3 regions of the Streptomyces sp. NPDC006372 genome follow, and region 3 is predicted to be linked to each of the others. Evidence: riboswitches for the same ligand, from Rfam matches in the RefSeq annotation. Region 3 holds a riboswitch; each other region holds the start of a gene.
The links. A riboswitch is a leader RNA that binds a small molecule or an ion and turns the genes downstream of it on or off. The one in region 3 is predicted to bind thiamine pyrophosphate.
Positions count from the first base shown of each region.

Region 1: it holds a riboswitch for thiamine pyrophosphate, as region 3 does, so the genes downstream of both, ABZ016_RS24125 (thiamine ABC transporter substrate-binding protein) here and thiO (glycine oxidase ThiO) in region 3, are expected to answer to the same signal.
Region 2: it holds a riboswitch for thiamine pyrophosphate, as region 3 does, so the genes downstream of both, thiC (phosphomethylpyrimidine synthase ThiC) here and thiO (glycine oxidase ThiO) in region 3, are expected to answer to the same signal.

Region 1 covers NZ_JBEXQJ010000017.1:69,807-76,502, forward strand. Annotated here, with positions in the region: gene ABZ016_RS24105 (SRPBCC family protein) at 1-326, shown strand, start outside; gene ABZ016_RS24110 (DUF6233 domain-containing protein) at 345-698, opposite strand; gene ABZ016_RS24115 (hypothetical protein) at 767-1,450, opposite strand; gene rlmN (23S rRNA (adenine(2503)-C(2))-methyltransferase RlmN) at 1,680-2,786, shown strand; TPP riboswitch at 2,811-2,917, shown strand; gene ABZ016_RS24125 (thiamine ABC transporter substrate-binding protein) at 2,994-4,079, shown strand; gene ABZ016_RS24130 (iron ABC transporter permease) at 4,055-5,719, shown strand; gene ABZ016_RS24135 (ABC transporter ATP-binding protein) at 5,720-6,696, shown strand, end outside.
Region 2 covers NZ_JBEXQJ010000011.1:10,604-17,299, reverse strand. Annotated here, with positions in the region: gene ABZ016_RS18745 (hypothetical protein) at 37-903, shown strand; gene thiC (phosphomethylpyrimidine synthase ThiC) at 1,864-3,648, opposite strand; TPP riboswitch at 3,641-3,830, opposite strand; gene ABZ016_RS18735 (YibE/F family protein) at 3,903-5,546, shown strand; gene ABZ016_RS18730 (SsgA family sporulation/cell division regulator) at 5,716-6,150, opposite strand; gene ABZ016_RS18725 (IclR family transcriptional regulator C-terminal domain-containing protein) at 6,249-6,696, opposite strand, start outside.
Region 3 covers NZ_JBEXQJ010000007.1:17,439-24,134, reverse strand. Annotated here, with positions in the region: gene metF (methylenetetrahydrofolate reductase [NAD(P)H]) at 1-126, opposite strand, end outside; gene thiE (thiamine phosphate synthase) at 249-908, opposite strand; gene ABZ016_RS14195 (Rv2175c family DNA-binding protein) at 1,390-1,755, opposite strand; gene ABZ016_RS14190 (FAD-dependent oxidoreductase) at 1,845-3,086, opposite strand; gene ABZ016_RS14185 (hypothetical protein) at 3,119-3,469, opposite strand; TPP riboswitch at 3,526-3,637, shown strand; gene thiO (glycine oxidase ThiO) at 3,635-4,804, shown strand; gene thiS (sulfur carrier protein ThiS) at 4,801-5,001, shown strand; gene ABZ016_RS14170 (thiazole synthase) at 5,004-5,801, shown strand; gene pknB (Stk1 family PASTA domain-containing Ser/Thr kinase) at 6,011-6,696, shown strand, end outside.

The DNA of each region.
Region 1 (6,696 bases), on a different contig from region 3:
GCCCCGTCGGTGTCGGGAACCGGGTCCGCGTGACCCGGCACATGGGACGCCGCCGCGTCATGCCGATGACCATGGAGGTCACCGAGTACGACCCGCCGCACAGCTGGGCCATGCGCGGTGTCGACGGCCCGGTCAGGGCCCATGTGCACGGCGAGGTCGAGCCGTTCGACGAGGGCCGGCGCTCGCACGTGACGATCGACATCGACTTCGAGGGCCACGGCGTCGGCAAGATGCTGGTGCCGCTCGTCGTACGCCCCCAGGTCCGCAAGGAACTACCGCGCAACGAGCAGCTCCTCAAGGACCGGCTGGAGCACACGGGCGAGTAGGCGACGGGCTCCGGCGCGCTACTCCAGGAAACTGAGCGCCGTGTCGGGGCGGCAGTAACTGCACGCCGGCACCTGCTGCCGGAGGGCGTCGAGCGCCTGTGCCCGTGAGGCGCCGACGCACCTGCCGCTCTTCGTCACCTTCCAGCAGTCCCCGGTGTGCACCGCGACCAGGTTCCTCTTGTCCAGGCCCCGCTCGATCAGCCACTCGGGCGGGGCCGGTCGCATCTCCTCGCCCCTCAGGCGCTCCGCCTCCCGGCGCTGCTCATCGGTGATCCACCGGTCCAGCTGGGCCAACGCGGCCCTCGCCTGCTGCACCACGACACGGCGCGCGAAGAGCAGCAGGTCCAGACGGGAGGGCGAGGAGTCGTTCACGCGTTCGATTTTAGTCAGGGCTGGAGGGCGGGCGGGCATCGGCCCCGCTGCTGTCCGCCCGGGCCTGGTCACTCCTTCGCAGGCTTGAGAACGCCGCTGAAAGACACCTGCCACCTAGAGCGCCCCTTGAATACCCACCCATCTTGCTCCACGCTGATTCTGCGGTCAGACAGCAACTTCACATGCAAATATCCGTTTTCGCTGCAGATCCACGGGCCGCGCTCTTTATTGACGTCGAGGGTTGCGTCGGTCGAGTCTGCGGTGATCGCGTGCCCGGACACAGCCCACTCGCAGAGATTCTTCCCTACGACAGTGAATGAACCGTTCAAGCTGTCTGCTGATCCGGAAACCTTGAGAGTGCTTTTCAGCGGGCGGTCGAATCCTCCCTGCCGCACCTCTCCGGACCATCCTCCCCTGAGTGCAGGCTCCTCCTCCTCGAGAAGCGCACGCCCCCAGCCTGGGGCGTAGTGGACGAAAACCAGGAAGACGCCGGCGGCCAGCGCGAGTGACGACACGACGCCCAGCGTGTCAGAAATCCTCTGCCTGATGACTCCCAGGCTTTCAGTGCCATCAGGTTGGGACAGAAGCAGAGACGTTGCGGTGCCAAGCACCGTCACCACAATCAGGACGCCGAGGGCAATCTTTCCGCTAGGAACGTGTTTGCCGATCTCGTCGGAAAGAAGACTGCCGGCGATTGCCGCCGCCAGGGTCGCAATGCCGATCACCAAGAGTTTGACGCCAGATCCGCCCATGCTGCTCTCCCCCCGAAGTCGCCCCTCATGAAACACCAGGGCGATGCTGACGTAAATAACGCTGCCGTTCGAAAAACGGATGAGCGATCCGCTCTGCTGTGCGGGCCCGAGGGTGGGGTCGTCCGTGGGCCGTCCGAGGGTGGCCCACGGCGACCGACGACCAGCCGGCGGCCGGCCTGTCCGGGCAAGCCGCAGGCCACACGAATCGATCTGCGACACTGGTACGGCCATGCCTAAGCCCGGAGAACTCACATTCGTCGCCCCCCGCGGAGCCAAGAAGCCGCCGCGGCACCTTGCCGATCTCACTCCTGCCGAGCGCAAGGAGGCCGTTGCCGCGGTCGGGGAGAAGCCGTTTCGTGCCAAGCAGCTCTCGCAGCACTACTTCGCGCGGTACGCGCACGATCCGGAGCAGTGGACCGATATTCCGGCCGGTGCGCGGGGGCGGCTGCAGGAGGCCCTGCTGCCCGAGCTGATGACCGTCGTGCGGCATCTGTCGACCGACCAGGGCACCACCCGCAAGACGCTGTGGCGGCTGTTCGACGGGACGCTCGTCGAGTCGGTGCTGATGCGTTACCCGGACCGGGTGACCATGTGCATCAGCTCGCAGGCCGGCTGCGGGATGAACTGCCCGTTCTGCGCGACCGGGCAGGCGGGGCTCGACCGGAACCTGTCCACCGCCGAGATCGTGCACCAGATCGTGGACGGGATGCGGGCCCTCAGGGACGGAGAGGTCCCCGGCGGCCCGGCACGGCTCAGCAACATCGTGTTCATGGGCATGGGCGAGCCCCTCGCCAACTACAACCGGGTCATCGGGTCCATCCGGCGGCTCACCGACCCCGAGCCCGACGGGGTGGGGCTCTCGCAGCGCGGGATCACCGTCTCGACGGTCGGTCTCGTCCCGGCCATCCACCGGTTCGCCGACGAGGGCTTCAAGTGCCGGCTCGCCATCTCGCTGCACGCGCCGGACGACGAACTGCGTGACACCCTCGTGCCCGTGAACACGCGGTGGAAGGTCCGGGAGGTGCTGGACGCCGGCTTCGAGTACAGCGCCAAGTCCGGACGTCGGCTGTCCATCGAGTACGCGCTGATCCGGGACATCAACGACCAGGCCTGGCGCGGTGACCGGCTCGGGCGGCTGCTCAAGGGCAAGCCCGTGCACGTCAACCTCATCCCGCTGAACCCGACGCCCGGGTCCAAGTGGACCGCCTCGCGGCCCGAGGACGAGAAGGCGTTCGTGGAGGCCATCGCCGCGCATGGTGTGCCGGTGACGATCCGGGACACCCGTGGTCAGGAGATCGACGGGGCGTGTGGTCAGCTCGCGGCCACCGAACGGTAGTCTGACCACCGTAAGAACATCTGCATATTCCGACAGGGGAGCGCCACAGCGCTGAGAGTGCGGCACACGGCCGCAGACCCTCCGAACCTGGCCCAGGTCATTCTGGGTAGGGAGATCGGTCACCACTCGAGCTGTTGCGCCCTGCCCGGGACCACGGAAGTCCCGGGCAGGGCCGCGTCTTCTCCTGGTCACTCCAGGAGGAATCCAGTGAGCAACAAGAAGAAGCGGCTGACGGCGGCGGTCGTCGGGCTCGGCATGGCCGGCACGCTCGCCGCGTGCGGATCGTCCGACGGCGGCCAGGGGGCCGGCGACTCCAAGACCGTCACCCTCGTCAGCCACGACTCGTGGGCCGTGTCCAAGGACGTCATCGCGGCCTTCGAGAAGCAGTCCGGCTACAAGGTGAACGTCCTGAAGGACGGCGACGCCGGGCAGGCCGTGAACAAGGCGATCCTGACCAAGGACAACCCGCAGGGCGACGTCTTCTTCGGCGTCGACAACACCCTGCTGTCCCGCGCCCTCGACAACGGGCTCTTCCAGCCGTACGAGGCGAAGGGCGCCGACCAGGTCAAGGCCGAGTACCGCGTCGACCAGGACCAGCACCGGGTCACGCCCGTCGACACCGGCGACATCTGCGTCAACTACGACAAGAAGTACTTCGCCGAGCACAAGCTGCAGCCGCCGCGGAGCTTCGACGACCTCGTCAAGCCGCAGTACAAGAACCTGCTCGTGACCGAGAACGCCTCCGCCTCCTCGCCCGGCCTCGGCTTCCTGCTCGGCACCGCCGCCGCGTACGGCGACGGGGGCTGGCAGGGCTACTGGAAGAAGCTCAAGGCCAACGGCGTGAAGGTCGTCGACGGCTGGGAGCAGGCCTACAACGAGGAGTTCTCCGGCTCGGCCGGCGGGAAGAAGGCCAAGGGTGACCGGCCGCTCGTCGTGTCGTACGCCTCCTCGCCGCCCGCCGAGGTCGTCTTCGCGGACCCGAAGCCGAGCACGGCGCCGACCGGCGTCGCCGAGGGCACCTGCTTCCGGCAGGTCGAGTACGCCGGGCTGCTCAGCAACGCCGGGAACACCAAGGGCGGCAAGGCGTTCCTCGACTTCCTGCTCAGCAAGAGGTTCCAGGAGGACATGCCGCTCAACATGTTCGTCTACCCGGTGCGCGAGGGCGCCCAGGTGCCGCCGGAGTTCGTGAAGTACGGGCCGCAGACGAAGGATCCCGAGACCATGGACCCGGCGAAGATCGCCGACCACCGTGACCAGTGGGTCAAGTCGTGGACCTCACTCGTACTGAAGTAGCGCGCCGGACGCGCGGGAACGCGGCGCGGCTCGGGCTCCTCGCCGTGCCCGTCGCGTTCTTCGCGGTCTTCTTCGCCTACCCCGTCGCCGCGATCGTCGCGCGCGGTCTGAAGGTCGACGGGGCCTGGCAGCTCGGGCGGATCGGCGAGGTGCTCGCGCAGCCCGACGTCCGGCACGTCCTGTGGTTCACCACCTGGCAGGCGCTCGTCTCGACCGCGCTCACCCTGCTCGTCGCACTCCCCGGCGCCTACGTCTTCGCGCGCCTGGACTTCCCGGGCAAGCAGGTCCTGCGAGCGGTCGTGACCGTGCCGTTCGTGCTGCCCACGGTCGTCGTCGGCACGGCGTTCCTGGCACTGGTCGGACGGGGCGGGCTGCTCGACGAGTTGTGGGGCGTCCGGCTGGACACCACCGTGTGGGCGATCCTCCTCGCGCACGTCTTCTTCAACTACGCGGTCGTCGTGCGGACCGTCGGCGGGCTCTGGGCACAGCTCGACCCGCGGCAGGAGGAGGCCGCGCGGATGCTCGGCACGTCGCCCCTGCGGGCCTGGCGGCGGGTCACGCTCCCGGCGCTGGCGCCCGCCGTGGCCGCCGCCGCGCTCATGGTCTTCCTGTTCACCTTCACCTCCTTCGGTGTCGTCCAGATCCTCGGCGGGCCCACCTTCTCGACCCTGGAGGTGGAGATCTACCGGCAGACGTCGGAGATCTTCGACCTGTCCACGGCGGCCGTCCTGACACTGATCCAGTTCGCCGCGGTGGGTGCGATCCTCGCCGTGCACGCCTGGACCGTACGGCGGCGCGAGACCGCGCTGCGGCTGGTGGACGCCTCCGTGACCGCACGCCGGCCGCGCGGCGCCGGGCAGTGGGCGCTGCTGGGCGGGGTGCTGGCCACCGTCCTCGTGCTGCTCCTGCTGCCGCTCGCCGTGCTGGTGCAGCGGTCCCTGGGCGCGGCCGGCTTCGGCTACTACCGGGCGCTGACCAGGAACGACGGGGGAGTGTTCCTGGTCCCGCCCATCGAGGCGATCGGCAACTCCCTGTCCTACGCCGTCGCCGCCACGCTCATCGCCGTGGTGATCGGCGCGCTCGCCGCTGTCGCGCTGACCCGCCGGGACGCCGGGCGGTTCGTGCGCGGCTTCGACGCGCTGCTGATGCTGCCGCTCGGGGTGTCCGCGGTGACCGTCGGCTTCGGGTTCCTGATCGCCCTCGACGAGCCCCCGCTGGACCTCAGGTCGTCGTGGATCCTGGTGCCGCTCGCGCAGGCGCTGGTCGGGGTGCCGTTCGTCGTGCGGACCATGCTGCCCGTGCTGCGGGCGGTCGACGTGCGGCTGCGGGAGGCGGCCGCGGTGCTGGGGGCCTCGCCCTGGCGGGTGTGGCGGGAGGTGGACCTGCCGATGGTGCGGCGGGCGCTGCTGATCGCGGCCGGGTTCGCCTTCGCCGTCTCGCTCGGGGAGTTCGGGGCGACGGTGTTCATCGCGCGGCCGGACCGGCCGACGCTGCCGGTGGCCGTGGCGCGGCTGCTGGGCCGGCCCGGTGAGCTGAACTACGGCCAAGCGATGGCCCTTTCGACGATCCTTATGGTGGTGTGCGCCGTGGCCCTGCTGGTGCTGGAGAAGCTGCGGACGGACCGGAGCGGGGAGTTCTAGATGCTGCTGAGCCTGGAGGGCGCGACGGTCCGTTTCGGCGGGCGGGCCGTGCTGGACGGCGTCGATCTGGAGGTCGCCGAGCACGAGATCGTGTGCGTGCTCGGGCCCAGCGGCAGTGGCAAGTCGACCCTGCTGCGGGTGGTGGCCGGGTTGCAGCCGCTCGACTCCGGGCGGGTGGTGCTCGACGGGCGCGACCAGGCGGGCATCCCCGCGCACCGGCGTGGCGTCGGCCTGATGTTCCAGGACCACCAGCTGTTCCCGCAGCGGGACGTCGGCGGCAACGTCGCCTTCGGGCTGCGGATGCACGGGGCACAGAAGCGGCAACAGGCCGAGCGCGTACAGCAGTTGCTGGACCTGGTCGGGCTGCCGGGCGCGGACCGCCGGGCCGTCGCGGCGCTGTCCGGCGGGGAGCAGCAGCGGGTGGCACTGGCCCGGGCCCTCGCGCCGAGCCCGAGGCTGCTGATGCTGGACGAGCCGCTGGGCCAGCTCGACCGCTCGCTCAGGGAGCGGCTCGTCGTCGAACTGAAGGAGCTGTTCGGCCGGTTGGGCACGACCGTGCTGGCCGTCACGCACGACCAGGGGGAGGCCTTCGCGCTGGCCGACCGGGTCGTGGTGATGCGGGACGGGCGGATCGCCCAGGCCGGTACGCCGCTCGAGGTGTGGCAGCGGCCCGCCGACGCGTTCGTGGCCCGGTTCCTCGGCTTCGAGAACGTCGTCGAGGCGACGGTCGGGGCGGAGGCCGCGGACACGCCGTGGGGCAAGGTGCCGGTGCCGGAGGGCGCCCCGCAGGGCAGCCGGACCGTCCTGGTACGGCCCGCTGGCGTACGCCTGGTGCCCGCCGACGCGGGCCTGCGCTGCACGGTGACCGCCCGCACCTTCAAGGGCACCCATGTCTCCGTCCACCTCCAGCCGGAGGACGCCCCGCGCCTGGAGGCGGCGTGCGCGCTGCGGGCGGCCCCGGAGGTCGGGGACGAGAT
Region 2 (6,696 bases), on a different contig from region 3:
GCATGCCGAGCCCCAAGCCCTACGGAGCATCGGGGGATGCACATGAACAGCGTTCCGCAGCACCTGCTGAGCGAGGACCGCCAGGAATACGAGCGGATCCTCGATGAGGCGCTGCGCTCCGCACCACACCGTCCGGAACTCGCCGCTGTCGGACAGCGGCTCAACTCCGAACAACTGCGCACCATGGCGCTGAACGCCACCGCGATCATCACGGCGGCCGCGTCGACCGAGTACCAGCACTACGTCAAGGTCCGCGACGAACTGCGCCAGCCGGTGCGGTCCGGCCAACCTGCCGTGCGCGAGTCCGGCTCCTCCGAGCCGGGCACAGGCGCCGCGGGGTTCGCCGCGACCATGGGGGAGGTGGCCGAGACCGCCGGCGCGGGAGCCGTCGCCGTCGTCGCCGTCCTCGCGCCCGTCCTGGCCGGCACCGCCGCCGCGATCTTCCTGCTCGTCGGCTACATCCTGCAGATGCTCAACCCCGAGCAGGCGTTCGCCCGGACCATGCTCACCACGGGCTGGGTGTTCGGCGCCGTGACCGCCATCGCGATCCTCGTCGCCGCTGTGGGTCTGCTGCTCACCGCCCTGCGCAACAAGCCGACGGCCGAAGGCGGTCCGCACGGCGAGCTGCAGGGGGAGGTGGACAAGGCCAGGGAGGCCTGGCGGGAGGCGCTGCTGGAGCGGGGCGTCCTGCCCTTCTTCCGGGAAGCCCTCGTCGACCCTGACGCGGCGGCCGCGCTGCACCATCCGTCCTCGTCCGCACCGGTCAGCCGTATGCCGCACCTCGGATACGACCGCCCGGGTTTCACCAGCCCGGAGGAGGGCCGGCGCGGCTCGCGGCCCAGCTTCAGCAGTCCGGACTACAGCAGCCCGGACTTCGGCGGGCCGGAGCACCAGCCGGAGTAGCCGGGGGCCACCGGTCCCCGGCCCCGGTGTGCGCCGGTGTCAGTCCGGCTCGATCTCGTCGCGGCTGCCGCCGTGTTCACGGCGGAATGTCCGTGGATGCGCCCCCTCATGCGATCGAGCAGCGGCGTCAAGCGCCTCGTTGTACCAGCTCCCCCATTCGCGCGCGATCAACTGGTGTGCGCCCACCGGTGACCGACCCGAAGCGCACCGGACACGACCCCGACCGTGCTCAAGATCATTGGGGCGCGGCGAGACCAGGCCCAAACAGCTGCGGGCTACTCCCACGAGGGAGCAGCCCGCTCACATTGAGGCACGGCCGTCGCGCGCTGACGGCCGTGCAGGTTGGGTACTACGCACATAGGTTCTAACTACAAGATTTCGAAGAGGTGCAAGAAATACTCAATGATCCGGCGAGCGGGTGGCTCGTAGGTTGGATTCAAACTCATTCGGATCGTTTCGTGAACTGCCAACAAAGCAAGAGTGACTTGACAATATGAATTCAGAATTTGGATTCTTCGAACATGCGGACGAATGCGTCGCTCTCCACGCCGAGCAGCCCGCCAGATGCGCCCTACTCCGTGTCGGGCAGCACGTGCCGCTCTACAGATGAGGCCCCAAGTGGCCTGTGCGGTACGCCAGATGAAGGAGCACAAGGTGGCCATGGTCGTTCTGAGATTTCGTAGCATGTACGCCTCATTTCTTTGGGTCTGAGCGTTTTACAGGTCATGGCAAATACCTTCCTGAGTGAGCACCCGGTTCTGGAGTGCTAGCCCATGCACACGTGCAGCAGTGGGCGTCATCTATGCGCGTAGTTCCCGCCCCATGAGCGTGCCGGTATTGGCACGTCAGGTCAAGAGGCGCATTTGCGTCAGCGCGCGCCCCCTTGGGAGATAGAACAAGTGCGCTCCCCTGCTCAGGCCGGAGCCCGGGGGGAGCGCACCATGTCGAGTTGAGTGTGTGTCAGTCGACAACCGGCAGGTACACCCGGTTCCCGCTCGCGGCGAACTCCTTCGACTTCTGGGCCATGCCCTCCTCGATCTCGTCGCGACTGCCGCCGTGTTCACGGCGGATGTCCTGTGAGATCTTCATGCTGCAGAACTTGGGCCCGCACATCGAGCAGAAGTGAGCCGTCTTGGCGGGCTCCGCGGGCAGCGTCTCGTCGTGGAACTCTCGAGCCGTGTCCGGGTCGAGGGCGAGGTTGAACTGGTCCTCCCACCGGAACTCGAAGCGGGCGTCGGACAGCGCGTCGTCCCACTCCTGGGCGCCCGGGTGCCCCTTGGCGAGGTCGGCGGCGTGAGCGGCGATCTTGTAGGTGATGACGCCGGTCTTGACGTCGTCACGGTTGGGCAGGCCCAGGTGCTCCTTGGGCGTGACGTAACACAGCATCGCCGTGCCCCACCAGGCGATCATCGCGGCGCCGATGCCGGAGGTGATGTGGTCGTAGGCCGGGGCGACGTCCGTGGTCAGCGGGCCGAGCGTATAGAACGGAGCTTCATCGCAGATCTCCTGCTGAAGGTCGATGTTCTCCTTGATCTTGTGCATCGGCACGTGTCCCGGGCCTTCGATCATGGTCTGTACGTTGAAACGCTTGGCGATCGTGTTGAGTTCTCCGAGCGTGCGCAACTCGGCGAACTGCGCCTCGTCGTTGGCGTCCGCGATCGAGCCGGGCCGCAGGCCGTCGCCGAGCGAGTACGTGACGTCGTACGCGGCGAGGATGTCGCAGAGCTCCTCGAAGTTCTCGTAGAGGAACGACTCCTTGTGGTGCGCGAGGCACCACGCGGCCATGATCGAGCCGCCGCGAGAGACGATGCCGGTCTTGCGGTTCGCCGTCAGCGGCACGTACGCCAGGCGCACACCCGCGTGGACCGTCATGTAGTCCACGCCCTGTTCGGCCTGCTCGATGACCGTGTCCTTGTAGATGTCCCAGGTCAGTTCCTCGGCGCGGCCGTCGACCTTCTCCAGGGCCTGGTAGAGCGGCACGGTGCCGATGGGCACGGGGGAGTTGCGCAGCACCCACTCGCGGGTGGTGTGGATGTTGCGGCCGGTGGACAGGTCCATGACCGTGTCGGCGCCCCAGCGGGTCGCCCAGGTCATCTTCTCGACCTCTTCCTCGATGGAGGACGTCACCGCCGAGTTGCCGATATTGGCGTTGACCTTCACCAGGAACCGCTTGCCGATGATCATCGGCTCGATCTCCGGGTGGTTGACGTTGGCCGGCAGCACGGCCCGGCCGGCGGCGATCTCATCGCGGACCACCTCGGGCGAAACGTTCTCCCGGATGGCCACGTACTCCATCTCGGGCGTGATCTCGCCCCGACGGGCGTACGCGAGCTGTGTGACGGCCTTTCCGTCCCTGCCACGGCGCGGCAGGCGCGGCCGGCCAGGGAAGACCGCATCGAGGTTGCGGAGACCGCCGCGCGGTGAGGTGTGCTTGATGCCGTCGTCCTCGGGGCGGACCGGCCGGCCCGCGTACTCCTCGGTGTCGCCGCGGGTGATGATCCAGTTCTCGCGCAGCGGCGACAGGCCCCTGCGGACGTCGGTGTCGACGAGCGGGTCGGTGTACGGGCCCGATGTGTCGTACAGCGTGACCGACTGGCCGTTGGTGAGGTGCACCTGACGGACCGGCACCCGCAGGTCGGGGCGGCTGCCCTCGACGTACGCCTTGTGCCAGCCGATGGACTTCCCGGCCTCCTGGGACTTCTCGTCCTGAACGGAGGCAGGCGTGCGTGCGTCCTTGTTGGTCATGAGACCTACTCCCTACGCCGGCATTACCCGGTAACAGGTTCGGCGGTCGACGCAGCGGCTTCCGTCTGCCGACGTTTCGTGTGAAACATCACTCGACTTCGGTGATGTTTCATGTGAAACATCGCAGGGACGGAGGTCAGCGCCCTCTCAGCCCGGTGCTCCGAGCTCCCGCGTGTACAAAAGGTGCCTCCACGCTAGCGGCAATTCTGGCGCGGTGAACAGAGGGCCCCCCTCCTTCTTGCGATGATCGGTCGGTGACCACGACGCAGCGTCCCCCGTACCCACCGCCCGAACCGCCCCGCGGATCCGGCGCGGGATTCAGCAACGGCCGTGGAGGCGACCACGATTTCGCAGCCGGGGCCGGTGGGAGCGCGGGCCATGGTCCCGGGAGCGGCGGTGAACCTGGTTCCGGCCCCGGCGGCTGGCACGATTCCGGCGGCGACGGGGGCTACGGCACGGGCGATGGTCCTGACCGAGGGACCGGTCCCGGCCACAGCCATGGGCACGGCCACGGACAGGGACACGGTGGGGACAACGGCCAGGGCGGGGGCGACGGTCACGGTCACGGGTCCGGCTCCGCGCCCGGTGGCGGACACGGCCACGGGCACTCGCACAGCCACAACCACGGTCCGGCCACGCCCGTCTCCATGCATCTGCGCAAGATCATCGCAGCGGTACTGATCCCGTTCGCCGCGGCGGTACTGATCGGTCTCGCCGTGCTGTGGCCGGGCGGCGCTCCCTCGCACGAGCGCAGCGGCGTCGGCTTCGACCGGCAGACCCAGGAGGCCTCGGTCACCAAAGTGGTCGAGGTGAGCTGCAAGGCGGCCGGCTCCTCCGGGGTCCCGCCGACGGGCGACACCTCCACCGCCGAGGGCTCCTCCGCGGCGCAGCAGGAGAGCGGCACCTGCAAGCGGGCCACGATCCGGGTCGACAGCGGCAAGGACAAGGGCCGCACCTTCACCGAGATCATTCAGCCCGACCAGTCCCGTCAGTTGCACGAGGGCCAGAAGGTCGTGGTCGCCTACGAACCCTCGGCGCCGAAGGATCTGCAGTACTCGGTGACCGACGTCAACCGGCGTCTGCCCATGGCGCTGCTGGCCGGCATCTTCGCGCTCGCCGTGGTGGTCGTCGGGCGCCTGCGGGGCGTCATGGCCCTCGTCGCGCTGGCCATAAGCTTCCTGGTGCTGAACCTCTTCATCCTGCCCGCGATCCTCCAGGGCTCGAATCCGCTGGTCGTGGCCGTGGTGGGTGCGAGCGCCATCATGCTCATCGCGTTGTACCTGTGCCATGGCCTGTCCGCGCGGACATCCGTGGCGGTGCTCGGCACCCTGGTCTCGCTGCTGCTGATCGGCGTTCTCGGCTCGGTGTTCATCGACTGGGCCGCGCTCACCGGCAACACGGATGACAACACCGGCCTGATCCACGGCCTCTATCCGACGATCGACATGAGCGGTCTGCTGCTCGCGGGCGTCATCATCGGTTCGCTGGGTGTGCTCGACGACGTGACGGTCACCCAGACGTCCGCGGTCTGGGAGTTGCACGACGCCAACCCGTCGATGGGCTGGCGCGGACTGTACCGAGCGGGCATCCGGATCGGCCGTGACCACATCGCCTCGGTCGTCAACACGCTGGTGCTCGCCTACGCGGGTGCCGCACTGCCGCTGCTGCTGCTCTTCTCCATCGCGCAGAGCAGTGTGGGGACGGTCGCGAACAGCGAGATCGTCGCGGAGGAGATCGTGCGCACGCTGGTCGGTTCGATCGGCCTGGTCGCTTCGGTGCCGGTCACCACGGCGCTCGCGGCGCTGGTGGTCTCGGCCGACCGCCCGGGAGCGGAGTCGGCCGCGGAGGCCGCCACGGTCCCGGCGCGCGGGGGGAGGGGGCGGCGGCGTAAGCGCTGACGTCTTCGGACCGATGACGCCGCTGGGGCGAAGACGCCTGAGGGGCTTGTGAGTCCCCGCTGGCCCCTCCGGTGCCGAGAGGCCAGGTGCCTGTCGCAGGGAGAAGCGTTCCTGCGCGGCTCGGCGGCATCCGGGGAAGCGTTACTCCAGCGTGCCGCCCACGGATGTCTCACCCGGCGCCCTGTTCCGCGAGGATGCGGTCCAAGGCTTCGTCGAGATGGGCGTCGAAGTCGGCGAGCGAACCCTCCTGGCCCAGCGGTACCAGTTTGTCGGTGCGGTCCAGGAAAGCGAGGAGTGGTGCCGTCGACGACCGGAACAAGGCCTGGTCGCTGCCCACCTGAAGCCGGATCAGCACCTCGCCCAGCGAGTCCGGTTCGACGGGCGTGACCCGCACATCGCCCTCGCCGCACGGCCGGCCGACGCCGTCGATCAGCAGCTCCCGGCCAAAAGCCCAGGTCACCGGGGCGTCACCGGGCAGGTGGAACGTCAGCCGGACGGCATAGGGATCACTTGTCTCATAGCGCAGCTCCACCGGAATGCGGAAGGAGAGCTCATCGGAGACGAGGAAGCTCATCATGACCTCTGCCTGTACGGACTCGCGCATCGATAACCCCGTCATTCGCCTGGACTGGCCGGGAACGAACCTCTGACACTTGGTGGAATCTTGCTGAACGTACACAGCAGATCACAAGGAGTGAGTTTTCACATACTGATAGAGAGTGCCAGCGATCCGAGTCGCCGCCCGATCTCGCCCTGCAACTGCCGGGCCGCGGGCAGCAGCCGGTCCGCCTGGTGGGCGGGCAGCGAGATGGCCATCGTCGCGGCCGTGGTGCCGAGGGTGAGCGGAACCGCCGCGCAGACCGTCCCCAAGGCGTACTCCTGACGCTCCGTCACCGGTTCCATCCGCCGCGTCCGCTCCAGCCGGCGGAGCAGGCTGTGGTTGTCGCGCACCGTGTACGGCGTGAGCGGCTGCACCGGATAGCGGTCGAGGTGGTCCCGGCGGGCGTCCTCGTCCAGCTGGGACAGCAGGCACTGCCCGATGGCGTGCGCGTGCCCGGTCTCCCGGAAATCGGCCCACTCCTCGACCGCCGGACTGGCCGGACTGTCGGAGACGCAGACGAGCTCGATCTCGCCCTCGCGGTACACCGCG
Region 3 (6,696 bases):
GTTCCGCTCACCCTTCGGGGTCTTCGGTGCGTAGAACTCGAACGAGTACGTCGCCTTGCCGGTCGCGAGCATGTCGCGGACGGTGCGTGCGTGGTCCGACCTGATGGATGCGGTGCCGAGGGCCATACCGGCAGGTTAGCCAGGGCCGGTCGGTCCCCCAACCGGACCCTGGACATTTGCCCGAATTGTCGCCCTGCTGTCCACTCCTTGGACAAAACCCTGGACAAATGCTTGGACAAACGGGCGTACTACGCCGCTCGCAGCCGCTTCGCGAACTCGGCCGCCGCCGCACCCGGATCCTCGGCCTCGGTGATCGCCCGTACGACGACGACCCGCCGGGCTCCCGCTTCCAGGACCTGATCGAGGTTGGCGAGGTCGATGCCGCCGATGGCGAACCAGGGGCGGTCCGTGCCCAGGGCGGCGGTGTGGCGGACGAGGTCCAGGCCGGGGGCGTGGCGGCCGGGCTTGGTGGGGGTGGGCCAGCACGGGCCCGTGCAGAAGTAGTCCACGCCGTCCTGGACGGCTGCCGCGGCGGCCTCGGACTCGGCGTGGGTGGAGCGGCCGATCAGGACCTCGTCGCCGAGGATCGCGCGGGCCGCCGGGACGGGGAGGTCGCCCTGGCCGAGGTGCAGCACGTCGGAGCCGGCGGCGTGGGCGACGTCCGCGCGGTCGTTGACCGCGAGCAGTTTGCCGTGCCGGGCGCAGGCGTCGGCGAGGACGGCCAGGTGCTCCAGCTCCTCGGCCGCCTCCATGCCCTTGTCCCGCAGCTGCACGATGTCCACGCCGCCCGCCAGCACGGCGTCCAGGAACTCGGCGAGATCACCCTGCCGCCGTCGGGCGTCGGTGCAGAGGTAGACCCGGGCGTCGGCGAGCTGGGCGCGTGCGGTGGTGGCGGCTGTGCCGGGCATGTGTGTCCCCCTGGTTCGTGGTGGCGTACGGGTGCGGGGATGCGGCCCGTACGGGTGGTGCCGGGCTGCCGGTGCGGCCCGTGCGGAAGGCGGGGCCCGGGCGCAGGGTGCAGCCGGACCGGCAGGCGTCTCCCGGGTGAGGGTGCCACGCGTGCGGAAGGCGTCTCCCGGTGCCGGTGACTCGGGCGATGGGTGTCCACGGGCGGCGAGGACCGCCGGAGGCGTGAGGGTGACCGGTCCCGGAGAGGGCGGCCGTCCGCGAGGGACCGCCACGCAACCCCTCGGCGCGTCCCGAGTCTCTCACCCGGGCGGACCACTGCCGAGGCCCTCATCGGAGGCTCCCGCCAGGGTGGCGCGCCCCGGACAGGCGCGAGCCACCCCTGGGCCGTGGCCTCGCGGGCCCCGGCCCACACACCGGGCGGTTGTTCAGGCCCGGCCCCGCTCGTACGACAGGGCCGGACGGTTGTTCGGTCGAGGTCGGTCAGACCGCGAGCGCCTGGGCGCGACGCTTCACCTCCGTGCCGCGATTCTCGTTCAGCGCCTGCGCCGGGGTGCCGGGCAGGCTGGGGTCGGGGGTGAAGAGCCACTCCAGCATCTCTTCGACCGTGAAGCCGTCGTCCCGCAGGAGCGTCAGGGTGCCGGACAGGCCCTTGACGACCTTGTCCCCGTCGATGAAGGCCGCGGGGACGTGCAGCGCGCGGTTCTCACCACGGCGTACGGCGATGAGCTGGCCCTCCTTGACCAGCTGCCGCACACGCGTCACCTCGACGCCGAACTGTTCGGCGATGTCGGGGAGGGTGAGCCAGGCAGGGACGAGAGCATCGATCTTTGCGTCAATCTCGGTCACGGAAACCAGCCTGCCATCCCCCACTGACAGGAGGAAGTCAGACCGGTCCGGCCGGGCGGACGCACGGCCCCCCGGCCCACCTCCCGGCGCTATGCCGTCGCCGCCTTGAGGGGCCTCGCCGGATCCGCCAGCAGCGTCGGGTTCATCGGCGTGCCCGACTCGATCAGGCGGCGTCCCTGAGCCAGGTCCCGGGGGCGGCCCACCGCCAGGAGCGCGACCAGCCGGTCACCGCGCAGCCAGCAGACCGACCAGGCCGGTCCGGCCGGGTCGCCCCGCCACAGGGTCGTGTCGGCGGCCGCGTGGTGCCCGGCGTACTGCACGAACCGTCCGAACTGCTCGGACCAGAAGTAGGGCACCGGGTCGTACACCGCCGGCGGCTCCCCCGAGGCCCGGCCGGCGATGTTCAGGGCCACGGTGCGCGGCCCCTGCAGGGCGTTGTCCCAGTGGTGCACCAGCAGGCGCTCGCCGTACCGCCCCGAGGGGAAGGAGGCGCAGTCCCCGACGGCGTACACGTCCGGCACGGTCGTGTGCAGGTGCTCGTCGGCCACGATCTCGCCGTGCTCGCCCAGCTCGATCCCGGAGCCGGACAGCCAGGCCGTGGCGGGACGGGCGCCGATGCCGACGACGACGGCGCCCGCGGGCAGCCGTGTGCCGTCGTCGAGGAGCACCGCGCCGGGCTCGACGCGCTCCACGCGCGCCTGCGTCCGCAGCACGGCCCCCGCGTCGGCGTACCAGCCGGCCATGGGGGCGGCGACCTCGGCGGGCAGCGCCCCGGCGAGCGGCCGTTCGGCGGCCTCCACGACGGTCACCGCGCAGCCGGCCTCGCGGGCGGCCGTGGCGAACTCCGCGCCGATCCAGCCCGCGCCGACGACCACGATGTCGTGCTGCCGGGCCAGCACCGGCCGCAGCCGCTCGGCGTCGTCCAGGGTGCGCAGCAGATGCACGCCCGGTACGCCCTCCGCCCCGGGCAGCCGGATCGGTTCGGCGCCGGTCGCGACGACCAGGACGTCGTACGGCACGGGTCCGCTCTCGGTGTCCAGCTCCCGGTCCCCCGGGCGCAGGCCGGTCACCTCGCAGCCGAGCCGCAGCTCGATGCCGAGGGCCTCGAAGTCGACGTCGAACGCGGAGCCCTCGGACTTGCCCAGCAGGACGGCCTTGGACAACGGCGGCCGGTCGTACGGCTGGTGGGGCTCGGCGCCGACCAGGAGGACGCTGCCGGTGAAGCCCTGCTCCCGCAGGGCGACGGCGGTCTGCACACCGGCCATGCCCGCGCCCGCCACGACCACTCGCCGCGGTTCGGCGGACCCTGCTTCCTGCGTCTGCTCGCTCACCTGATCACCATAGACAACTGACGTTCTGTCAGTCAGTGCCCGAGCGCCGTGACCTGCTCCACAACGCTCGTCCCGCTGCCCCGCTGGGACTCCCACTCCCAGGTCTCCTCCAGCCGGACCCGCCCGTCGGGCAGGTCCACGACCGTCGACACGCAGTGCCCGGAGGACGTGGTCCCGTCCTCCTTGAGCTGTACGTACCGGAAGTCCAGCCTGTCTCCCTCCCTGGTACCCACGAGACGGCCGCGTACGACGTCGCCGCCGGTGTACTCGGCCCAGATCTCACCGTCCCGCTCGTGGTACGTGAACCGGGTGCGGGTCCCCACCTGACCGGGTGCCTGGTCGGCCACCGGGGCGAGGACGAGACCGTCGAGGGATCGGGCCATGGGCGGAGGCTCCCTTACTGCGGCACGGGGCGTCGGGCTAGGGTTGGTGGCCAACGTAAGGCACTCGCGGGAGCCCGGACGCACCGGGCTGAGAGGGAGGCTGGCGGCCTCCGACCGTACGAACCTGATCCGGGTCATGCCGGCGAAGGGAGGGGCTGGACGCCCATGTCGCGTACGCGAACCTCAGACGTCCTCGTCATCGGGGGCGGGATCATCGGCCTGGTCACGGCCTGGCGGGCCGCGGGGCGGGGCCTCAGCACGGCCGTGGTGGACCCCGGGCCGGGCGGCGGGGCAGCCCAGGTCGCGGCCGGCATGCTGGCCGCCGTCACGGAACTGCACTACGGCGAGCAGACCCTGCTCGGCCTGAACCTCGCCTCCGCTCGGCGCTACCCGGCCTTCGCGGCCGAGCTCACCGAGCTGACCGGTCACGACCTCGGCTACCGCCGGTGCGGCACGCTCGCCGTCGCCCTGGACGCCGACGACCGGGCCCACCTGCGCGAACTGCACGCCCTGCAACAGCGGTCGGGCCTCGACTCGCAGTGGCTGTCGGGGCGGGAGTGCCGTCGTCTGGAGCCGATGCTCGCACCGGGTGTGCGCGGCGGGCTGCGGGTCGACGGCGACCATCAGATCGACCCGCGGCGGCTGGCCGGGGCGCTGGTCGCCGCGTGCGAGCGGTCGGGGGTGGTCTTCCACCGGGTCCTGGCCGAGCGGCTCACCGTCGCGGGTGACCGGGCCACGGGCGTCGTCATGGCCGACGGCACCGAGCTGGGCGCGGGTCAGGTCGTGCTGGCCGGGGGCAGTCTGAGCGGTCGGCTCGCCGGCGTCCCGGAGGATGTGCTGCCGCCGGTGCGGCCGGTGAAGGGGCAGGTCGTACGGCTGACCATGCCCGAGCGGCACGGGCCGTTCCTGAGCCGGACGGTGCGCGCGGTCGTCCGCGGCAGCCAGGTCTACCTGGTGCCGCGCGCGAGTGGCGAACTGGTCGTCGGCGCGACCAGCGAGGAAACGGGCTGGGACACCACCGTGACCGCCGGCGGCGTGTACGAGCTGCTGCGCGACGCGCACGAACTGGTCCCCGGCATCACCGAGCTGCCGCTCACCGAGACCCGTGCCGGGCTGCGGCCCGGCTCCCCCGACAACGCACCGCTGCTCGGGCCCACCGCTCTCGAGGGTCTGCTGCTGGCCACCGGCCACTACCGCAACGGCGTCCTGCTCACGCCGGTCACCGGCGACGCCCTGGCGCACGCCCTGACGACGGGTGAACTGCCCGAGGTGGCCCGGCCCTTCACCCCGAAGCGCTTCAGTACCGTCACCGCACTCACGGAGCAGCCCGCATGAACATCTCCGTCAACGGAGAGCCCCGGGACGTCCGGCCCGACACGGCTCTCGCCACCGTCGTGAGCTCGCTCACGACGTCACCCTCCGGTGTGGCCGCCGCCCTCAACGAGACCGTCGTCCCGCGCGCGCAGTGGCCGTCCACCCCCCTGGCCGAGGGAGACCGTGTGGAAGTCCTCACCGCCGTCCAAGGAGGCTGACCATGGCCGACGATCCGTTTGTCCTCGGTGGTACGTCCTTCACGTCCCGCCTGATCATGGGTACGGGCGGCGCGCCCAGCCTCGACGTGCTGGAGCGGTCGCTGGTGGCCTCCGGGACGGAGCTGACGACCGTCGCGATGCGCAGGGTGAACGCCTCGGTGCACGGCTCGGTGCTGTCCGTCCTGGAGCGGCTCGGCATCCGGGTGCTGCCCAACACGGCGGGGTGCTTCACCGCCGGAGAGGCCGTCCTCACCGCCCGTCTCGCGCGCGAGGCCCTCGGCACGGACCTGGTCAAGCTGGAGGTCATCGCCGACGAGCGGACACTGCTGCCGGATCCGATCGAGCTGCTGGACGCGGCCGAGACGCTGGTCGACGACGGGTTCACGGTGCTGCCGTACACCAATGACGACCCGGTGCTGGCGCGGAAGCTGGAGGACGTCGGCTGCGCGGCGATCATGCCGCTGGGGTCGCCGATCGGGTCCGGGATGGGGATTCGCAATCCGCACAACTTCCAGCTGATCGTGGAGCGGGCGGGGGTGCCGGTGATCCTGGACGCGGGGGCCGGTACGGCGTCCGATGTGGCGTTGGCGATGGAGTTGGGGTGTGCGGGTGTGATGCTTGCCTCGGCGGTGACGCGGGCGCAGGAGCCGGTGCTGATGGCTGCCGCCATGAGGAACGGGGTGGAAGCGGGGCGGTTGGCGTATCGGGCGGGGCGTATTCCTCGGCGGCATTTCGCGGAGGCGTCTTCGCCGACGGAGGGTGTTGCCGTGCTCGATCCGGAGCGGCCTGCTTTTCAGTAGCTGTGCGATGTCGCTGGGGCGGGGTGGGCGCGCAACCCGGCGGAGCGGGGTGCCGCTGCGCCCACCCGTGCCGCCCCCAGCGGCACGACTGCCCGCAGCGGCAGCGGCAGGGGCAGGGGCGTGCGATGCACGTCACAGGTCCGCTTCAGTCATGCCCCGATGGTGGGCGCGGCGAGTGGGTGTCAGTTGTGGCTCGTACACTCGCCTGCGTGGACACGACCCTTCAGGACCCCTTGGTCGGGCAGGTGCTCGACGGCCGGTATCGCATCGACGCGCGGATCGCGGTCGGCGGGATGGCCACGGTCTACCGGGCCGTGGACACCCGGCTCGACCGGATCCTCGCCCTCAAGGTGATGCACCCCTCGCTCGCGGTCGACGCCTCGTTCGTCGAGCGGTTCATCCGCGAGGCGAAGTCCGTGGCCCGCCTGGCCCACCCGAACGTGGTGCAGGTCTTCGACCAGGGCAACGACGGCTCGTACGTCTACCTCGCGATGGAGTACGTCGCGGGCTGCACCCTGCGGGACGTGCTGCGCGAGCGCGGGGCCCTGCAGCCGCGTGCCGCCCTGGACATCCTGGAGCCGGTGCTGGCCGCGCTGGGCGCCGCGCACCGCGCCGGGTTCGTGCACCGCGACATGAAGCCCGAGAACGTCCTGATAGGGGACGACGGCCGGGTCAAGGTCGCCGACTTCGGGCTGGTGCGGGCCGTCGACACCGTGACGAACACCACCGGCACCGTCCTCGGCACGGTCTCGTACCTCGCACCCGAGCAGATAGAGAACGGCACCGCGGACCCCCGCGTCGACGTGTACGCGTGCGGCGTGATGCTGTACGAGATGCTGACCGGCGACAAGCCGCACGACGGGGACTCCCCCGCCGTGATCCTCTACAAGCACCT